DNA from 4 places in the Micromonospora sp. NPDC049102 genome. Region 4 is predicted to be linked to each of the others. Evidence: riboswitches for the same ligand, from Rfam matches in the RefSeq annotation. Region 4 holds a riboswitch; each other region holds the start of a gene.
The links. A riboswitch is a leader RNA that binds a small molecule or an ion and turns the genes downstream of it on or off. The one in region 4 is predicted to bind cyclic di-AMP.
Positions count from the first base shown of each region.

Region 1: another riboswitch for cyclic di-AMP. It lies ahead of ACGFH9_RS17645 (C39 family peptidase); the one in region 4 lies ahead of ACGFH9_RS16720 (coiled-coil domain-containing protein).
Region 2: another riboswitch for cyclic di-AMP. It lies ahead of ACGFH9_RS06965 (transglycosylase family protein); the one in region 4 lies ahead of ACGFH9_RS16720 (coiled-coil domain-containing protein).
Region 3: another riboswitch for cyclic di-AMP. It lies ahead of ACGFH9_RS03360 (NlpC/P60 family protein); the one in region 4 lies ahead of ACGFH9_RS16720 (coiled-coil domain-containing protein).

Region 1 is NZ_JBICTE010000016.1:92,614-97,475, forward strand. It holds gene ACGFH9_RS17630 (acyltransferase family protein) at 1-61, shown strand, start outside; gene ACGFH9_RS17635 (hypothetical protein) at 248-736, shown strand; gene ACGFH9_RS17640 (hypothetical protein) at 949-1,719, shown strand; cyclic di-AMP (ydaO/yuaA leader) riboswitch at 2,004-2,144, shown strand; gene ACGFH9_RS17645 (C39 family peptidase) at 2,390-3,214, shown strand; gene ACGFH9_RS17650 (alpha/beta fold hydrolase) at 3,351-4,097, shown strand; gene ACGFH9_RS17655 (CDP-glycerol glycerophosphotransferase family protein) at 4,094-4,862, opposite strand, start outside.
Region 2 is NZ_JBICTE010000004.1:190,521-195,382, forward strand. It holds gene ACGFH9_RS06955 (SDR family oxidoreductase) at 1-476, opposite strand, end outside; gene htpG (molecular chaperone HtpG) at 671-2,587, shown strand; cyclic di-AMP (ydaO/yuaA leader) riboswitch at 2,810-2,980, shown strand; gene ACGFH9_RS06965 (transglycosylase family protein) at 2,980-3,657, shown strand; gene ACGFH9_RS06970 (hypothetical protein) at 3,732-4,079, opposite strand; gene dinB (DNA polymerase IV) at 4,200-4,862, opposite strand, start outside.
Region 3 is NZ_JBICTE010000002.1:169,664-174,525, reverse strand. It holds gene ACGFH9_RS03375 (hypothetical protein) at 1-103, shown strand, start outside; gene ACGFH9_RS03370 (pyridoxamine 5'-phosphate oxidase family protein) at 180-737, opposite strand; gene dcd (dCTP deaminase) at 815-1,393, shown strand; gene ACGFH9_RS03360 (NlpC/P60 family protein) at 1,454-2,494, opposite strand; cyclic di-AMP (ydaO/yuaA leader) riboswitch at 2,507-2,643, opposite strand; gene ACGFH9_RS03355 (N-acetylmuramoyl-L-alanine amidase) at 2,879-4,834, shown strand.
Region 4 is NZ_JBICTE010000015.1:18,432-23,293, reverse strand. It holds gene ACGFH9_RS16725 (carbonic anhydrase) at 113-802, shown strand; gene ACGFH9_RS16720 (coiled-coil domain-containing protein) at 881-1,903, opposite strand; cyclic di-AMP (ydaO/yuaA leader) riboswitch at 1,907-2,038, opposite strand; gene ACGFH9_RS16715 (YibE/F family protein) at 2,205-3,563, opposite strand; gene ACGFH9_RS16710 (hypothetical protein) at 4,143-4,535, shown strand; gene ACGFH9_RS16705 (metal-sensitive transcriptional regulator) at 4,540-4,836, opposite strand.

The DNA.
Region 1 (4,862 bases), on a different contig from region 4:
CGACGTCCCCGGCGAATCCGCCCGCGCGCCCGCGCAAGATCGCCTTCGATCCCGGTCGTAGTGGGCTCGTCAGCCGACTGAGGCCACTACATCAACGATCGAGCACGATCTTGTCCGGGCGCGGTGGCACCCACCAGAGCCTGCTCTCTCGCCACCATGTCCACGCTGGTCGGAGGGGTCGGCGCGGCGCGGGCCGACACGCCCGTCGCCGATGCGCCCGGGCGGTCCCCGACGGTAGCGTGAGGACGTGCTCCCGGTCGCGCTCACCTGTCCCCTGTGGTGGGTGGCGTGCTGGACGGCGCGGGTGCTGACCAGCCTTGCCGTGCTGTCGCTCGCCCTGGGTGCGGCCCCGGCGCTGCTACCGGCATCGACCGCAGCGGCCCCGCCGCCCACCCTCTGGTCGCTCGCCCTCGCGGAGCCGCTCGGACCGTCGACCGCGGCCCTCTCCACGATCCTCACCGACCGTGCCGTCGCCGACCGTGCCGTCGCCGGCTGGGCCGCCCGCCCGGCTCTCTCCGGCCGGGCCGCTGCCCAGCACGCCGGCGGGGACCCGGTCGCTGGGGCACCGGCCGACGCCGGGCCGGCGCGGTCCGTCGACCCGCAGCCTGCGCTGAAGGATGCCTTGGCCGTCCTGCCAGGCCCACCGGTGGCCGGCAACCAGGCCCGCACGGACGCTGAGCCCTCGCTCCGAGCCGCCGGCCCGGCCAGCCGAGCCTCCCGAGCGCCGCCGGCCTAGCGGGTCACAGGCGGGGCGTCACCCCGTCCGGCGAGCGCCGAGTCGTATGCCAGACGCCGGTCCCTAACCGGCCACCGGACCCCCACGCCGACCATTGGGCCCACAGGCCTGCCGACGACGTGAGCGCCCCACCACCGCACCTGACGACACACCGCCCGCACCCTCGCCGTGCGGCATCCCATCGCTGACGTGCGCATGCCGAGGAGCCGACCATGGAAACCGTCGTCTTCTACCAGTTCCTGACCGAGGTGCCACAGGCCGCCGCCATCTGGTCGGCCCTGTTCCTGCTGGCGCTGACGGTCCTCGCCGTACTGGTGGCCCGCCCGGAACGGGAGTCGCCGGCGGCCGACCCGACGCCACCGACACCCACCGCCCGCGAGCTGGCCGCCGCGGAGATCGCCGACCTGCGCCGGTACGCCGAGGAGGTGGCCGTTGCCGCCGCCCGAGCGGCGCGGACCGCCCGACGCCGTCGCGCAGACTGGCTGGTCGCTCAGGACGAGGCGCAGCAGGCGTGGACGGCGTACGACGAGGCGGACACCGCGGCCCGCCGGGTGGCCACCGCAGGGGCGTTGCCGACTCCCCGGACCCCGCACACCCCCGGCGAGTACGCGGCCCGGGAGCGCTATCTGCACCGAGCCGCGATGGCGGCGTACTGGCGCGGGGAGCTGACCATGGCGCAACTCGGTGACGTGTTCGGGCACCGGCGTGGCTGGGATCCCCGCCGACACCCGGTGGAGCAGGAGGTGCTGCTCGTCCGGGCGATCCGTGACGCGAGGCTGGCGGAGCACCGGGGGGCCGTGGAGCGGGAGCGGTCAGCCTGGCGGGACGCGGAGGTGGCCGCAGAGTCGGCGCGCATCCTCGCCGAGGAGGCGTACGCGGCGGCGGTGCGGTCGCGGCCGGGCCCGGCGCGCTCACGGCGCACGGCGGCGCGGGCGTCCCGTACGGCAGTCGTGGCGCGCTGGCGTCCGGCTCGGGCGGGTTGAGCCCGATCCGTTATGTGAGGCGCGCCACCGGCGGCGGAATCGGGCGACCGGCATCATCGGGGGCCATTGTTCCGGGCATAACGGCGGCGTTGTCGGCGGCCTGTCCGGTTGTCGCCCACAGGTCCCGGCGGAACCGGTTGTCCCATCGAGTCACGTCAGCGGCAAAACGCGCAGAAATTGCGGGGATAATCGATGTTTACGCAGGTGGGCGCGGCTTGGCGGAGTGTCAACTGGCCAGTACTGTCGTCGCGTCCGGTGCGGTAACCGATCGCAGGAGGCGACGCCGCGCCGACCCGCTCAATCGTGATCAACGAACCGGGGACCCACAGTAAGTCCGGGGTGAATCCGCGAGCCACGGCCCGCGGTAGGGCGATCTTCCCGCCCGAATCCGTCAGCTAACCCGGTAGGCGGTGACGGAAGGAGTTCCATCCTCGTGCAGCACCCCTCGACCCCACAGTTGTTCCCCCGCCTCCACGGCGTCGCGGTGTCCCCGCTCATCCGCCTCGTGACGGTGAGCTGACCCCCCGGGTCACCGCCTTTCCCGCCCGGCCGTGCCGGGCGCTCCCCTGAGCGGTCCACCATCCGCGGGCCACGGCCCGCGCGCTGGCGCCTGCCCGGATACCGGCCGAGCCCCGGTGTGCCGCTCACCCCCCGAACCGTGGAGGACCTCGTGAAGCACACCCTGAAGCGCCAGCTCCGTCGTCTCGCGACCGAGCGCCCGTACCAGATCGTCGCCGCCTCCGCCGCGGCCCTCGCGCTCGCCACCACCACCGGCGCCCTGGTCGCCGGTGCCGCCGACGCCCCGGCCGGCCGGCACACGCCGACCACGGTCGCCGAGATGCGCAATGACACCGTCGCCTCCCGTGGCGAGGTTCGGTCCGTGGCCCCGTCGCCGAGCACCGCCGCCCCGGCCACCAGTGCCGCGTCGCCCGCCGCGAAGGCCACGAGCAACCCGGACCTCACCCGTAAGCCGACGCCGCCGAAGCCGCCCGCGACCAAGGTGCTCGACTACGACTACGAGGCGCAGAACACGTACTACAACTGCGGCCCGGCGGCCACCCGCAACGCCCTGAGCTCCAGCGGCATCGACCGTACGCAGGAGGAGTTGGGTGCCGAACTGGGCACCACCGAGATGGGCACCAACTCGGCTGAGGACACCACCCGGGTGCTCAACGCCGAGGTGAAGGGCTCCCCGTACCGCACCCGCATGTTCGAGAGCGCGCCCAGCCCGGCACAGATCGATCGCCTTGCGGCCGACGTCGTCAGGGCCATCACCGACGGCCGGGGCGTGGTGGCCAACGTCGTCGGCGACGCCACCGACACCGACGGCGGTTGGCACTCCTACGGCGGCGGGCACTACATCGCCGTCGTGGGCTACAAGGACAACGGCCGGACCGTGCGGATCGCCGACTCGGCGAACCCGGCCGACCCGGCGTACTGGGTCACCACGATCGACCTGGCCAACTGGATCACCAGCCGGGGCTACTCCGCCTGATCCAGGCGGACACCCCACGACGCCGCGGGCGCCGCGTCCCCACGAGGGGCCGGCGCCCGCGGCGTCTGCGTTGCCGGGCGGCGACCGCCGCTGAACGGCTCTCGTACCGGGCGGCGAACCGTGGGAGACTGCGGCCGTGGCGGAAGAACCGGGTGGTCAAGCCGGCCGTGAGCCGATCCTGTTGCTGCTGCACGGCATGGGGGCGACAGGTGACGTGTGGCTGCCCTGGGCACCACTTCTGGAACAGCACTGGCCCGGGCGATGGTCGGCACCCGACCTCGCCGGCCACGGCTGGTCGGCGCCACTGCCGTCGTACTCCTTCGAGGGTTTCGCCCAGCGGGTCGCGCAGGGCCTGACCCCCGACGACCGCATCGTCGTCCTCGGGCACTCGCTCGGTGGTGTGGTCGGCGTGGCGCTGGCGGCCCGCGCCGCCGGACTGCCGGTGGACGCGGTGGTGGGGCTGGGTATCAAGGCGGTCTGGTCACCCACGGAGCTGACCCGTGCGGCGGAGCTGGCGGCCCGTCCGGTGGGCTGGTACGCGACCCGCACCGAGGCCGCCCGCCGCTACCTGCGGGTCGCCGGCCTCGCCGGTCTCGTCGCACCGGACCACCCGATGGTGGACGCCGGCCTGCGTCAGGTCGACGGCCGCTGGCGGCTCGCGATGGACACGAGCGCGTTCGCCGTCGGCGAGCCCGACCTGGCCGCGCTGTTGGCCGCCACCGACGTGCCGGTGGTGCTGGCGCGCGGGGAGCACGACCCGATGGTCACCGACGCGCAGCTCAAGGAGTACGCGGTGCCGGTCGTCACGCTGCCCGGCCTCGGGCACAACGCCCATCTGGAGGACCCGGCGGCGGTGCTGGAGCTGCTGGAGCCGTACCGCTAGGCGGGTGCGGGTGCGGGCGCGGGCAGTTCCCGCGCCGACGTCAGCTCCCGGCGAGCCGCGGTCAGGAAACCCTCGGCGTACGACTCGGCCGGGAAGTCGCCCAGGTAGCGGCGGCGGGTGACCCAGCGTGCGTCGGCCAGCGGGTCGGTGTCCAGCAGGGCCGTGAGTACGGCGTCCACGTTGGACATGTCGCGCCGCAGCACGTAGCCCGACCCGGCCAGTGGAAAGCGCTCGGTGAACCGGTCACCCTCGTCGCCCATGTCGGTGACCGCGTACGGCTTGCCGGAGTAGAGGTAGTCCGAGATCACCCCGGAGACGTCGGAGATCAGCGCGTCCGAGCGGTTGACGCACTCGGTCAGGCTGAGCTCCCGGGCGGCCGCCCCGGTGACGTGCTGCCGCCCGCTGCGCGCCCGGTCGGCGGCCAGCAGCTCGGTGAGCCGGCTCAGGTGCCGGGCCGACGTCGGGTTCTGCGCGGTGTACGGGTGCGCCCGCAGGATCACCGTCGCGCCGCGCTCCACCAGCCTCCGCAGCAGCGCCTCGGCCACCGGCAGCGAGCAGTAGTCGGCGTCGGCGTGGTGCCCGGTCCAGGTCGGGGTGTAGAGCACCGTCGGGTGGGCGAGCCCTCGTGTCGGCTCCTGACGTACCTCGATCGACTCCACCTGGGGACGGCCCACCACCACGAACTTCTCCGCCGGGATCTGCACCCCGGCCCGGGCGTACCTGTCGATCGCCGCCGGACCGGCCACGAAGATCCGGTCGAAGATC
Region 2 (4,862 bases), on a different contig from region 4:
AGCTGGAGACGCAGCGCGTTGGTCATCGCCCACTCGGCGGACTTCGCGGCGCCGTACGCCCCGTGCAGGGGGAAATTCACCCAGGACAGCACGGAGAGCACGTTGAGGACCGTGCCGCCGCCGTTGCCGGCGATGACGGGGGCGAAGGACCGGATCATCGACAGGTTGCCGAGGTAGTGGGTCTCCAGCTCCAGCCGGATCAGGTCCAGGTCGCCGTCGAGGAGGTCCGCCCGGCTGTCGATGCCGGCGTTGTTGACCAGGAGGTTCACGTCCCCGGCCAGCTCGGCGGCGGCGGCCACCGACGCGGGGTCGGTGATGTCCAGCCGGACCGGCGTCACGCCGGGCAGGTCGACGCTGTCGGGGTTGCGGGCGCCGGCGTAGACCGTCGCGCCCCGGGAGACGAGTTCGGCGGCCAGGTGCCGGCCGAAACCCCGGTTGGCGCCGGTGACGAGGGCGGTGCTTCCAGCGATCTTCATGGGGTTGCTCCAGGTTCGTGGCGGGGCGTGTCGCACGGAACGCTATCCGGCTGGCTTCTGTTAGGCAAAGTCAGCTAGGTCGCGCGCCGGGCGCACGGGAATCGGGAATACGACCCGGAGGCGCACGCGTGTACGCCGGTGGCGGCTCGTATCCTTTGCGCGAACCTCCGCACGAGCCGAGAAGGGGAGACGGTGTGAGCAACCAGGCCGAGACGTTGGAGTTCCAGGCCGAGGCGCGTCAGCTCCTGCAGCTGGTCGTCCACTCGATCTACTCGAACAAGGACGTCTTCCTGCGGGAACTCATCTCGAACGCGTCCGACGCCCTGGACAAGCTGCGGCTGGCGACGCTCGTCGACAAGGATCTCGTCGCCGACACCGACGACCTCCACGTCGCCATCGAGGTCGACCGGGACGCCCGCACGCTGACCGTGCGGGACAACGGCGTCGGGATGAACCGCGACGAGGTGGTCCGGCTGATCGGCACCATCGCCAAGTCCGGCACCGCCGAGCTGCTTCGCCAGCTGCGCGAGTCCGCCGACGCCCGCGCCTCGCAGGAGCTGATCGGGCAGTTCGGCGTCGGCTTCTACGCCGCGTTCATGGTCGCCGACCGGGTCACCCTGCTGACCCGCAAGGCAGGCGAGACCGGCGGCACCCGCTGGGAGTCCGCCGGCGAGGGCACCTACTCCGTCGAGGCCGTCGACGACGCGCCGCAGGGCACCTCGGTGACCCTGCACCTCAAGCCGGCCGACACCGAGGACAACCTGCACGATTACACCGCCGAGTGGACGGTCCGCGAGATCGTCAAGCGCTACTCCGACTTCATCGCCTGGCCGATCCGGATGACCGTCGAACGTGCGGGCGCCGAGGGCGAGGCGGCCACCAGCGAGGTGCAGACCCTCAACTCGATGAAGGCGCTCTGGGCGCGCCCCCGCGACGAGGTCGACGCCGCCGAGTACAACGAGTTCTACAAGCACGTCAGCCACGACTGGGCGGACCCGCTCGAGGTCGTGCACATGAAGGGCGAGGGCACCTTCGAGTACGAGGCGCTGCTGTTCCTGCCCAGCCACGCCCCACTCGACATGTTCTCCCCGCAGGGCCGCCGCGGCGTCCAGCTCTACGTCAAGCGCGTGTTCATCATGGACGACTGCGAGGCGCTGGTCCCGACATACCTGCGCTTCGTCAAGGGCGTCGTCGACGCGCACGACCTGTCGCTGAACATCTCCCGCGAGATCCTCCAGCAGGACCGGCAGATCCAGATCGTCCGCCGCCGCCTGGTCCGTAAGGTGCTCGCCACGGTCAAGGACCTGAAGGCCAACCACCCCGAGCGCTACCGCACCTTCTGGACCGAGTTCGGCGCGGTGGTCAAGGAGGGGTTGCTCGACGACACCGACAACCGCGACACCCTGCTGGAGATCCTGTCGGTCGCCTCCACCCACGACGCGGCGGAGCCCACCGACCTGGCCGGCTACGTCTCGCGGATGAAGGACGGCCAGACCGACATCTGGTACGCCACCGGCGACTCCCGGGCCACCATCGAGAACTCCCCGCACCTGGAGGCGTTCCGGGCCAAGGGTCACGAGGTGCTGCTGCTCACCGACCCGGTCGACGAGGTGTGGGTCGAGCGGGTCGGCGAGTACGACGGCCGGCCGCTGCGCTCGATCGCCAAGGGCCAGGTCGACCTGGACACCGACGAGGAGAAGCAGCAGGCCGAGGCCGAGCGCGAGCAGCAGCGGCAGGAGTTCGGCGCGCTGGTGCAGTGGCTCGGCACGACCCTCGCCGACAGTGTCCGGGAGGTCCGGCTGTCGTCGCGGCTGACCACCTCACCGGCCTGTGTGGTGGGCGACGCGCACGACCTCACGCCGACGCTGGAGAAGATGTACCGGGCGATGGGGCACGAGGTCCCCACGACCAAGCGGATCCTGGAGATCAATCCTGGTCACCCGCTGGTCACCGGGCTGCGCAAGGCCCACGAGCAGGGCGACTCCTCGGAGGCGCTGACCGAGACCGCCGAGCTGCTGTACGGCCTGGCGGTCCTCGCCGAGGGCGGTGAGCTGGCCGATCCGGCCCGCTTCACCCGTACGCTCGCGGACCGGCTGGCGCGCACCCTCTGATCACCCCCGGCCGGCGGACCCCGATCCGGGGGTCCGTCGGCCGGTTGGCAGGTGGACGTCGGACCTGATCGGAAACGGTCCATCATGGTCGGTGCACAGGTGGACGTCGTCCGCAACCGCTGGCCGGGACGCCCCGCGTGGGCCGGTGAACAACTTCACAAGCGGTGGGCGACCGTCACCGACCGTGCCTACCGTCGGTCGGGTCCACCACCGTGGACGCCGCGACCGGCAACGCCAAATCCTGCCCCCGGTCGTCGGAAACAGAACCCGGGCAGGAGCGGGGGACCCAACGTTCCTCGGTGCATGTCACCTCGGGGTGAAGCCGCCACCGTGCGGCCGGGCTCCTCGGCCCGAACCCGACAGCTCACCTCGCCGGCGTGGAGGAACGAACCATGACGTCTGCGTACACCCCCCGTCATCGACGGGTCACCACCCGCCGCGTCGCCGTCGGCACCCTGGCCGTCGGCGCGGTCACCGGCGCCGTCGCCCTCTTCGGCCCGGCGGCTCCGGCCCAGGCCGGCGTCAACTGGGACGCGGTCGCCCAGTGCGAGTCCGGCGGCAACTGGAAGATCAACACCGGCAACGGCTACTACGGCGGGTTGCAGTTCTCCCAGGGCACCTGGGCCGGCTACGGCGGCACGAAGTACGCCGCCCGCGCCGACCTGGCCAGCCGCGGGGAGCAGATCGCGATCGCCGAGAAGGTGCTCGACGGGCAGGGCATCGGCGCGTGGCCGACCTGCGGCCGCAAGGGCGGCTCGTCGGGCGGCTCCGCCACGAAGTCGACCACGTCCACCGCGAAGCCCTCGACAAAGTCGTCCACCGGCTCGTCGAAGTCCACCGCCGGCAAGGAGCGGTCGTCGCGGGGCGACCAGCCGGCGACCCGTAGTCACGAGCGGACCGCCCCGGCGGCCAGCGGCGACACGTACGTGGTCAAGCCGGGCGACACCCTGTCGGAGATCGCCGAGCGGCACCGCCAGGCCGGCGGTTGGCAGGCCCTGTACGAGCGCAACCGGCAGCTGGTCGGCGCCGACCCGGGGCTGATTCTCCCGGGCCAGCGACTCGCTCTCTGACGCTCGACAGACGAACGCTCGGCCGGGTCACCGGCCGAGCGTTCGTTCGTCTGCTGGTCTCCGCGCGGTACGCGTCACGCTGCCGAGGCGGCCTTCCTGGGCTCACGGCGCGCCGCCGCCTCGCCGTTCCAGCCCCAGCGCGGTGCCGGCGCGGCCGCCCAGCCGGTGCCGGCGGCGTCACCGTCGACGGTCATCTCGGCCGAGTCGGGGGTGCTGCGGGCCAGCCGCACCGACTGCTCGGCGCTCGTGCGGGCCGCGCACGGCCAGGCCTGGCCGGCGCACTGGAGATTGCGGCAGTGCCCCTCGTCGTCGGGCTCGTGGGCCTCGAGCACGTCGACCGCGAGCTGCCAGAGCAGCGGGTCGGTCACGTCGTGCGGGCGTTCGGCGCGGCGGCTCGATCGGTTGCTGGTGTCGTCGGACATGTGCCCCCCTCGTCAGGCTGTACCCCACAAGGGTCACCCGTCGGCCGCCGGCTAAACCGCCGACCTGCTGTGATGTGTCTCCTGTCGCAACTGGGCGCGTGGACACCGCACGCAGATCGGTCAATCCGGCAGCAGCGGTATCTCGACACCCGGCTCCCGGCCGAGCAGGACCGCACGGGTGAGCGCCGTCGAGCCGAACCGGTCGCGGACCGCGTCGACCGCGGCGTCCAACTGTGCGCCCGGGTCGCGGTGGAACGGCAACTCCGGCTGGACCGGACTATCGTCCAGGTTGCCCACCGACACACCGATCAGCGTGACACCACGACCGTCGATCTCGGACCGGGCCGCCCGCAGCAACGCGCGCGCCGCGGCGAGCAGCGGCGTCGTGTCCGCGGTCGCCTTGCCGATGGTGTGCGAGCGGGTCGCCCGGCTGTAGTCGCCGAAGCGCAACCGCAGCACCACGGTGCGACCGGACCGCCCGGCCGCGCGCATCCGGCGGGTGACCCGGTCGACCAGACCGGCGAGGATGGCGTCCAGTTCCGCCGGGGCGTGCGGAGTACGACTCAACGCGTGTTGGGCACCCATCGAGCCGCGTCGGCGACCGACCTGCACCGCGCGTGGGTCACGGTTGTGTGCCAGCGAGTGCAGGTGCCGACCGGCACCGGACCCGAGCAGCGACACCAGCGCGGCCTCACCGAGCCGGGCCACGTCGCCGACGGTACGGATCCGGTGCTCCCGCAGCTTCGCGGAGGTGACCGGGCCGACGCCCCACAACCGTTCGAC
Region 3 (4,862 bases), on a different contig from region 4:
CACCAACTTCATGGCCTACACCTACGACTCGTGCATGTACCAGTTCACCCCCGGGCAGGCGAGCCGCATGCTGACCGCGTGGAACGCGTACCGCGCGGCGTAGCTCTCCTCGCGTACACCAGGTGCCGGCTCCGTCACGACGGAGCCGGCACCGGCGTTTGTGCCGGATCGGGCCGTGGTCAGGCGGCCGTGCACTGGACGTCACGGTTGCGCCGGGTCGAGCGCGTCTGCGGTACGGCGACAGGCGCGGCCGGTGCGGGCGGGGCTTGCGGATCCAGCCAGACCCGCACGGCCGGACGACTCGGGGTGACGCCGGGAACGCCTGCGGCGTGCTGCTCGCGACGGGTCAACATCGCCACGTCGACTGTGAACTCGAACAGCCGCCAGTCGACCTGCGGCTCGGCACGGGAGCTCTGCGCCAGCCGGGCCACCCGGACCGGATCGGTGATCGGCCAGGCGCGGCCCGCCACGTACGCCTCGTCGTCGCTCTCCTCCGGAGGGAACGAGTGCAGCGCGTACCGCCCGTCCCGTTCGAGGTCGCGGCGCTTCGGCGAGTCGATGATGAAGCAGAAGAGACCCTCGTCGGTGATGACCGGGGAGACCGGGTGGACCCGGGGCCCACCGTCGGCGCGGACCGTGGCCAGGTAGCCGAAGCCCGGCCCGTACTGCTGCAGGAGAACGCGAATCCCATCGGCGAGGCGGGGCTCGTCGGCGGCGAAATCGGACCAGGAAGCCATGCGGGCATTCTATCGAACAAATGTACGAGGAGCGACCTCGACACGCTGGTCACCGCCCACCTCGCTAAGGTGGTCCGATGCTGCTCTCCGACCGCGACCTGGTCTCCGAGATCAAGGCCGGCACGCTGGGCCTGGAGCCGTTCGAGCCCACCCTGGTCCAACCCTCCAGCATCGACGTACGACTCGATCGGCTGTTCCGGGTCTTCAACAACCATCTCTACACCCACATCGACCCGGCGATGCAGCAGGACGACCTGACCTCGGTGGTCGAGGTGCCCGACGGCGAGCCGTTCGTGCTGCACCCGGGAGAGTTCGTGCTCGCCTCGACACTGGAGGTGATCTCGCTCGGCGACCAGCTCGCCGGCCGGCTGGAGGGTAAGTCCAGCCTGGGCCGCCTCGGCCTGCTCACCCACTCCACCGCCGGGTTCATCGACCCGGGCTTCTCCGGGCACGTGACGCTGGAGCTGTCCAACGTGGCGAACCTGCCGATCACCCTCTGGCCGGGCATGAAGATCGGCCAGCTCTGCATCTTCCGGCTGTCCTCGCCGGCCGAACACCCGTACGGCTCGGTGGTCTACGGGTCGCGTTACCAGGGTCAGCGGGGGCCGACGCCGAGTCGTTCCTGGCAGAGCTGGCGCGCCTGGCCGACGCGGTAGGCGACGACGAGGGCCCGCCGCGAGCGGATCGCGACGGGCCCTGACTGCTTCCCGCGTCTCTCAGCCGGGACGGCCGTAGCTGTGGATGGGCCCGTCGTCGGCCTTCTTCATCTTGACGGGCACCCCGGCCTGGGAGGCGTGCACCACCCAGCCGTTGCCGACGTACATGCCGACGTGGTGGATGTCGCTGTAGTAGAGGACCAGGTCACCGGGGCGCAGGTCGCCCTTGCTGACGTTCCTGGTCACCCGGCTCTGCGCGGCGGCGTTGTGCGGCAGCGACACACCGGCCTTCGCCCAGGCGGCCAGCATCAGCCCGGAGCAGTCGTACGACTCCGGCCCCTCGGCGCCCCACACGTACGGCTTGCCGATCTGGGCACAGGCGAACTTGACCGCGATGCCGGCAGCGCCACCCGGATAGCTGGCCGGGCAGGGCGCCGGACGCAGCGGACCGCCGCCGCCGTTGCCGTACACCTTGAGGCGCAGCTTCTGCAGCCGGTCGATCTCCTCGTTGATCTGCTTCTTCTTCGCCGCCAGCTGTGCCTCGGTCCGGGTCAGCTGGGCGACCATCTCGTCCAGCGGCGCCTTCTGCCGGGCCAGCTCGTCGCGGAGATCGGCGACCTGCCGGACGTCCTGCTGCTGGTTGTGGGCGAACCGGTCGAGCATCTCGAGTTGCCCGACCAGCTCACTCGGCGAGCGGCTGCCGAGCATCGTGTTGACGGTCGACAGGTTCTCGCCCATGTACGCCCGTACGGCCAGCGCGCTCACCTTGTTCATCGCGGCGTCGACCTGGCGCTGAAGGGGCGCGATGCGGGCGGCGAGCGTGTCGGCCTGCTTCCGCTTGAGGGCCAGGTCGGCTCGGGTGGCGTTGTGCCGCTCGATGATCGGTTCGAGCTTGTTCCAGTCGGCGTCGATCTGCCGTTCGATCTCGGCGACGGACGGGTCGGCACGGGCCACCGTGGCGCTGCCCGTCAGGACGACGGCGACGCCGACCAGGGCGGCGAGTGCGGTGGTGAAGCGGGACCAGCGTGGGCGCGGCGCGATCGACGTCGCGTCGGCCGGAGCCGACCGCTCGGACGACGGCCGCGGGGCATGGAGGGCCACCGGGTTCCGTACTCCTTCTTCCTGACCGCCTACCGGGTTAGCTGACGGGTTCGGGCGGGAAGTGGGCGCCCTACCGCAGTGGCTGCGGATTCACCCCAGGGGAACGTGGGTCCCCGGCTCGCTCGCAAGCGACTCGGCGGTGTCGGTTCGTTACCGCCCGGGATGGGCAGACCTGCTACCGGGCCGACAAAGGACCAGAGTAGAGACGGCCGTTACCGATCCGCAACCCACGCGTCCGTGACACTCCGTACCGATTGGAGCGGGCCTCCGAGCCTAGGTGAAGGTTTCTTTCTGCGTGTTTTGAAACATGGAAAGGTATTGACGTGGACTCCCGTACGGCGCGAAGGTGACCGCACCGACACCAGTTCACATGTAGGGGGTTCGATGAAGCGTCCGACCCTGCTCGCCGTCGCGGTCCTCACCGCCACGGCGGCCGTACCACTCCCCGCCGGCCCCGCCTCCGCCGCGCCCGCCGCCGACCGCCAGCAGCAGTACGCTGCCGCGGCGACCGAGTACGGCGTACCTATCCACGTGCTGCTCGGCGTCTCCTACCTGGAGTCCCGCTGGGACAGCAACGCCGGTACGCCGAGCACCAGCGGCGGCTACGGACCGATGCACCTGACCGATGCCCGGCACGTGACCGCTCTGCCCCGACGCGCCCACCACGACGCTCCGGGAGAGGACCCGCGTGGCGACGACTCCCGCCGCGCTCTGACGCCCGCCCCGGCCGCCGACCCCGCGCCACCCACCGCCGCCCTGCAGACCGTGGACGCGGCCGCCACACTGACCGGGGCCACGACCGAGGCGCTGCGCACCGACGCGACGACGAACATCCGGGGCGGGGCGGCGCTGCTGGCCGCGTACCAACGGGAGGTGGGCGCCCCCGTCGGCGCCGGCACCGACCCGGCCACCTGGTACGGCGCGGTGGCCCACTACGCCGGCGCGGACAGCGCCGATGCCGCGGCGGCCTTCGCCGACGAGGTCTTCACCACGATCGGCACCGGCCAGACCCGGGTGACCGACGACGGCCAGCGGGTCACGCTGCCGGCCCGCGCCGTACGACCCGAGCGATCCGGGCTGGACCGGCTGGGCCTGCGGCGACTCGCCCGCCCGGACGGACTGGAATGCCCGAGCACGGTGTCCTGTGAGTGGATCCCCGCCCCCTACGCGGCGTTCGGCGACGGCGACTACGGCAACCACGATCTCTCCGACCGGCCCGCCCGGCAGAGGATCGAGTACATCGTCATCCACGACACCGAGGCGAGTTGGGCGACCACACTCCAACTCGTCCAGGACCCGACCTACGTGAGCTGGCACTACTCGCTGCGTTCAGTGGACGGGCAGATCGCCCAGCACGTCCGGACCAAGGACGTCGCCTGGCACGCCGGCAACTGGTACGTCAACGCCAAGTCGATCGGGCTGGAACACGAGGGCTTCGCCGCGCAGGGCACCTGGTACACCGAGGCGATGTACCGGACCTCGGCGAAGCTCGTCCGGCACCTCGCGCTGCGGCTGGGCATCCCGCTGGACCGCCAGCACATCATCGGCCACGACAACGTGCCCGGCACCACCGCGTCGACAGTGCGTGGGATGCACTGGGATCCGGGGCCCTACTGGGACTGGACGCACTACCTCGACCTGCTGCACGCGCCACGGCTGGACACCGGCACCCCGGCCACCGGGCTGGTCCGGATCGACCCCGACTACACGACCAACCAGCCGGCGTTCACCGGCTGCGTCACCCCGGGGACGCCGTGCGCGCCGCGCGGCTCCTCGTCGGTGATCCTGCACACCGCGCCGTCCGCGGACGCGCCACTGGTCAACGACATCGCGCTGCGTCCCGACGGCACCCCGGACACGATGGACGTGTCGGACCACGGCGCCCGCGCCTCCGCCGGCCAGACGTACGCGCTGGCCGGTCGGCAGGGCGACTGGACGGCCATCTGGTACCTCGGACAGCGGGCCTGGTTCCACAACCCGACATCCGCGCCGACCGCCGCCTGGACCGTCGGGATGGTCGTCACCCCGAAGCCCGGCCGGGCGACGATCCCGGTGTACGGGCGGGCGTACCCGGAGCAGGCGGCCTACCCGGCCGGCGTGCCCTACCAGACGATCTCGCCACTGCAGTACACCCTCGCCGCCGGTCAGCGGTACGCCGTCGGCACCGTGCTGCAGAGCGAGTACTACCGGGCCAGCACGTTCGACGGTTCGTCCCCCGGCGACTGGACGGTGATCCGGGGCGAGAAGCGGTACGTGCAGATCCAGTTCGGCCATCGCATCATGTACGTCGACCTCGCCGACGTACAGCTCCTGCCGTCACCGGTGGGCGCACCCCGCTGAGAAGCCACGACGGCCCCCGGTCGGTGTG
Region 4 (4,862 bases):
ATCTTGACGCATCTTGCGGTGCGTGTGACCGTTGAGCGCGAGCCAGTGCCCACCGCCGGCCCGGCTGCAAAGCCCGTTGAGCAGGTCAAACGCGTGGAAACGAGGTGCGGGGATGAGCCGTTCCGGTACGCCTGGCGGGCAGCCGGGCGCACAGCGGGCCGTCGATCGATCGTCGGTCACGACCGAGCCGGCCCGAGCGTACGCCGAGCTGGCCGCCGGCAACCTTCGCTTCGTCGGTGGAGCGCCGCGCCACCCCAACCAGGACGCCGGACACCGGGCCGCCGTGGCGGACGGGCAGCACCCGTTCGCGGTGATCGTCGGCTGCTCCGACTCCCGGCTGGCCGCCGAGATCATCTTCGACCGGGGCCTGGGTGATCTCTTCGTCGTCCGTACGGCCGGGCACACCACCGGGCCGGAGGTGCTGGGCAGCGTGGAGTACGCCGTGACCGTGCTCGGCACCCCGCTCGTGGTGGTGCTCGGTCACGACTCGTGCGGCGCCGTGCAGGCGGCCCGCGAGTCCGCCGCCACCGGCATCGCGCCCCCGGGGCACCTTCCCGCGGTGGTCGACGCCGTGCTGCCCAGCCTGCGGCGCGCCACCGCCGAGGGCGTGGACGACATCGACGGCATCGTCGACATCCACATCGCACAGACCGTCGAGACACTGCTCGAGCAGTCCCCCGTGCTGGCCGGCGAGGTGGCGCGGGGGCGGTGCGCGGTGGTGGGGATGTCGTACCGGCTCGCGGCCGGAGTGGTGCGGCCCGTGACCCCCGTACCGGCCGAGGCCGCGACGACCGACGCCTGACGATGCCGGTCCGCACCGAACACGCCCGAGGGCCGCCCCGCTGGACGCGGGACGGCCCTCGGACTGCTGATCACCGGGTCAGAGCAACGACATGTGTACGTGGTCGGTGTGGTTCGACGGCCCGCTGTACGACTTCCAGCCGGTCGCCGGCATCCAGATCTGCCGGTTCCAGATCACGTAGTAGATGCCGAGCCGGTCGGCGTTGCGGATGAGGAACGCGGCCACGTTGTTGCCGTACATGCGGGTGTCGTTGTTGTGCCACGGGCTGAAGCCGCTCTTCTGCAACGACCAGTCACAGGCGCGGCCCTTCGGGTGCTCGTACGGTCCACCGTTGCGGTGGCAGCCCACGAACCGGTTGAACCCGGCCCGCTTGACCTCCTTGTACGCGTGCAGCGTGCGCGGCGTGATGCAGCCCGAGGTGGTCGGGTCGTCCTCGCTGCACGACTGCGCCTTCCACTCGCCGTCGGCGGTGCGACCCGGGCCGATCCGGGCGACCGGCGAGATGGCGTCGACCAGGCCGCCGGTGAAGCCCTGGCCGCCGACCAGCGCGAGCGCCTTGTCCGCGTCGCGCTTGTCCTTCGCCATCAGGGCGGTCTGCTTCTGCTGCTCCCGCACCTCCGCGTCGAGGGCCAGCTTGGCCTGCTCGGCGCGGGCCTTCACGGCGTTGACCTCGGCGAGCTTCTTCTCGTTGACCATGTTCATCTCGTCGAGTGCCGCGGCCCGCTGGACGAACGAGTCCGGAGCGTCGCTCTCCAGCAGCATCGCGATCGCGCCGACGCGCCCGGTCCGGTACGACTGGGCGGCGATCTGCCCGACCTGCGGGGCCAGCGCCGCCAGGTCGGCCTTGGCCCGGTCGACCTCGGCCGCCAGCTCGACCTGCCGCTTCTTGGACTTGGCCAGCTTGGACTTGGCCGCCACGTAGTCCCGGTTGGTCTGCTCGATGACGTCGTTGAGCAGCTTGGGCTCGTCGCCGTCCTCCTCGTGCCCGGACGGTGTGGGGGTCGTCGGGGCGGCGTGGGCCGGGAGGGGCCCGGCGAGCACGGTCAGCGCGGCGAACACGGCCACCACGGGCGTCAACCAGCGGCGTAGGGGTGCCGTCACAATCTTCCCTTCCGTCGACCGCCGACCGGGTTAGCTGACGGGTTCGGGGCGGAAGTGGCCCCTACCGCTGTCGCGGATTCACCCCACGTACCTGGGTCCCCGGCTCGCCGGTTGGCGATTGGGCGGTGGCACCGCAGGCGCCGCTGCGCGCCTTCGTCGGTGACCGGCAGCGAGGTTACCCGAGACTCCACCACCTGAGCTACGTCCTGATGCAGACTAAAAGCGTCATTTCGCCATGGCGTTGAGTGACCAGTGACGCGGTTCTCAGGGCGGGTGCCCGATCCGGTCACGCTGAGGAGTGTCACCATGCCGTATCCGTGCTCCTGTTCGGCTCTGGCCACCCGGTGGTGGCGGTGGATGGGGGTGCGTTCCGCTGCGGATCGGACCCGTCGGCCCGACCCGCTGGCGGTGAACTGAGAGCGGCCAGCGCCTCCGCGCGGTCCGTGCGGGGGCGCGGTGGCGGGGCGTCCGCGTCGGACGTGCCCGTCGAGCCGGCCGCGGTCACGACCGCGGCCAGCCCGGTGGTGAGGGGTACGGCGGCGATCAGGCCGAGTGTGGCGACCGCGCTGCGGACGATCTCCTGTGCGAGGAACTCGCTGGTCAGGATCTGCCCGATCGGGCGTGTGTCGGCGGTGAGCAGGAGCAGCAGCGGCAGTGACGCGCCCGCGTACGCCAGGACGATGGTGTTGACCGTGGAGGCGATGTGCGCCCGACCGACCCGGGTGGCCGCCCGGTAGAGCTGGAGCCGGCTCAGCCCGGGGTTGGCGTTGGCCAACTCGGTGACGGTGGCGGCCTGGGTGACGGTCACGTCGTCGAGTACCCCGAGCGAGCCGATGATGATCCCGGCGAGCAGCAGGCCGCGTAGGTCCACATCGGCCTGGAACATCGAGAGCGTGGTGGCGTCCTCGCTGCCGAAGCCGGTGAGCTGGGTGGCGGCCGTGGCGATGGTCGCCAGCACGCCGGTGAGCACCAGGCTGCCCAGGGTGCCGAGCACCGCGACCGACGTCTGTGCGGTCACTCCGTGTGTCAGGTAGAGCACCACGAACATGATCAGGGCGGCGCCGACCACCGCCACCAGCAGCGGTGACCGGCCGGCGCCGATGGCGGGCAACACGAAGGTGAGCAGGATGGCGAAGCTGGCGGCCAGTCCGGCGAGCGCGGCCAGACCCCGCCACCGGCCGAACGCGACGATGGCGGCGGCGAAGACCACCACGAGCCACACCAGCGGGGTTCCGCGCTGGTGCTCGGCGATGTTCCAGGTGCTGGCGGCGGGATCGGTCGGATCGGTCAGCTTGACCAGGATGATCTCGTCGCCGACCTCGACGCGCGGTGCGCCGGGCCCGGCGGGGATGGGCGTGCTCACCTGCCGGCCGGCGCCCGGCCCGTCCTCGACGAGCACGTCCACGGTGCCGCACGGTCCGCTGGCCGGCGTGCCCTCCGGGCTGGCCGAGGGCGGGCACGGTTCGGTCACCACCCGGGTCACCGTGCCGTGGTGGCGGGGCACGTCGGTGCCGCCACCGTTCGACGGTGCGCCGTCTCGCGGCCACAGCACCAGCGCGGCCACGACGGTGGCCACGAAGAGCGGCACCACCATCGCGACGAGGATCCGTCGTACCCGGGGCGGGGCGGGCCGAGCGGAATGGCTGTGGTCGGAACCCAATGCGAGACTCCCAACGATCCGGTGCGGGGTACGTGCCGGCGGGCCGTCCGGTTCAGCTCCGCCGGACGAACGCGGTGCCGAGCGCCGCAATTCGTGGACTGACGATTCGACGGTCACGGACCGTGACCGGTGGGCCCGGTTGGTGGACAGCGGCGCGCGACCGGGGCGGCACCGGTGCCCGACTGTTCGGCGGGATCGGAGGGCTCATCGTCGCAAGATGCTAACCAGCGCGCCTGGGTGTCGCAGGTCGTGGCGGAGTGTCGGACGGTCGAACCGCTGACACCGCCCCGGCGGGGGGGGGCGGGATGGTGGAGTCATGCCCGCGCCACCACCCGACCCTGAGCCGCCCGATCACCGCCGGCACGCCGAGCGGCACGCCGGGCACGACCCGGCTCTCGACGGCGCTGGCGGCGCGGGGCGGCATCCTGGTCAAGGACCGGGTGGCGTTGGAGCGCATGCGGACCGTTGACGCGGTGCTCTTCGGCAAGACCGGCACTCTGACCCGGGGTGAGCATGCGGTCACCGACCTGGTGACGAGTCCTGGCGTGGGGCGGGACGAGGCGTTGCGGACAGCCGCCGGTGTGGAGTCCGACAGCGAGCATCCGCTGGCCGGCGATCGTGGCGGCGGCCGGGCCGGGTGGCCCGGCGCGGTCGCTGCCGGGCTGCGGGGTGCGGGGTGCGGGCCACCATCGACGGTACGGAGTACGCGGTGGGCGGACCGGCCCTGCTGCGCGAGCGGGTGGACCGCTGCCGGACGAGCTGCGGGAGGCGACCGGGCGCTGGTCGGCACGCGGTGCCGTGGTGCTGTACCTCCTGCGGCTGCCGGCCACCGTGCTCGGCGCGTTCGCGCTGACCGACGAGGTACGTCCCGAGGCCCGGCAGGCCATCGCCGAGCTGCGGGCCGCCGGCGTCGTGGTGGCGCTCAACGCCCAGTTGCTGCGCCGGGTACGCCTCGCACCGGAGCGGGAGTGACGGTTCAGCCGCGCTTCATCAGTCGGCCGACGGCAGCCATCATCTCGGTGGCCATCTCGTCGGCCCGGCCCTCGGCCGCCCCCTCGTGCATGCAGTGCCGGGCGTGCCCGTCGAGCAGGCCCAGGGCCACCTTGTCGAGCGCGGCCTGGATCGCGGAGATCTGGGTGAGCACGTCGATGCAGTAGCGGTCCTCGTCGATCATCTTCTCGATGCCCCGGACCTGCCCCTGGGCACGGCGGAGCCGCGCGAGCAGCTGGTCCTTGCTGGCGGTGTACCCGCGGATCGGGGTGGGAGCGGTCATAGCGACGAGGATAGCGTACCCCTGGG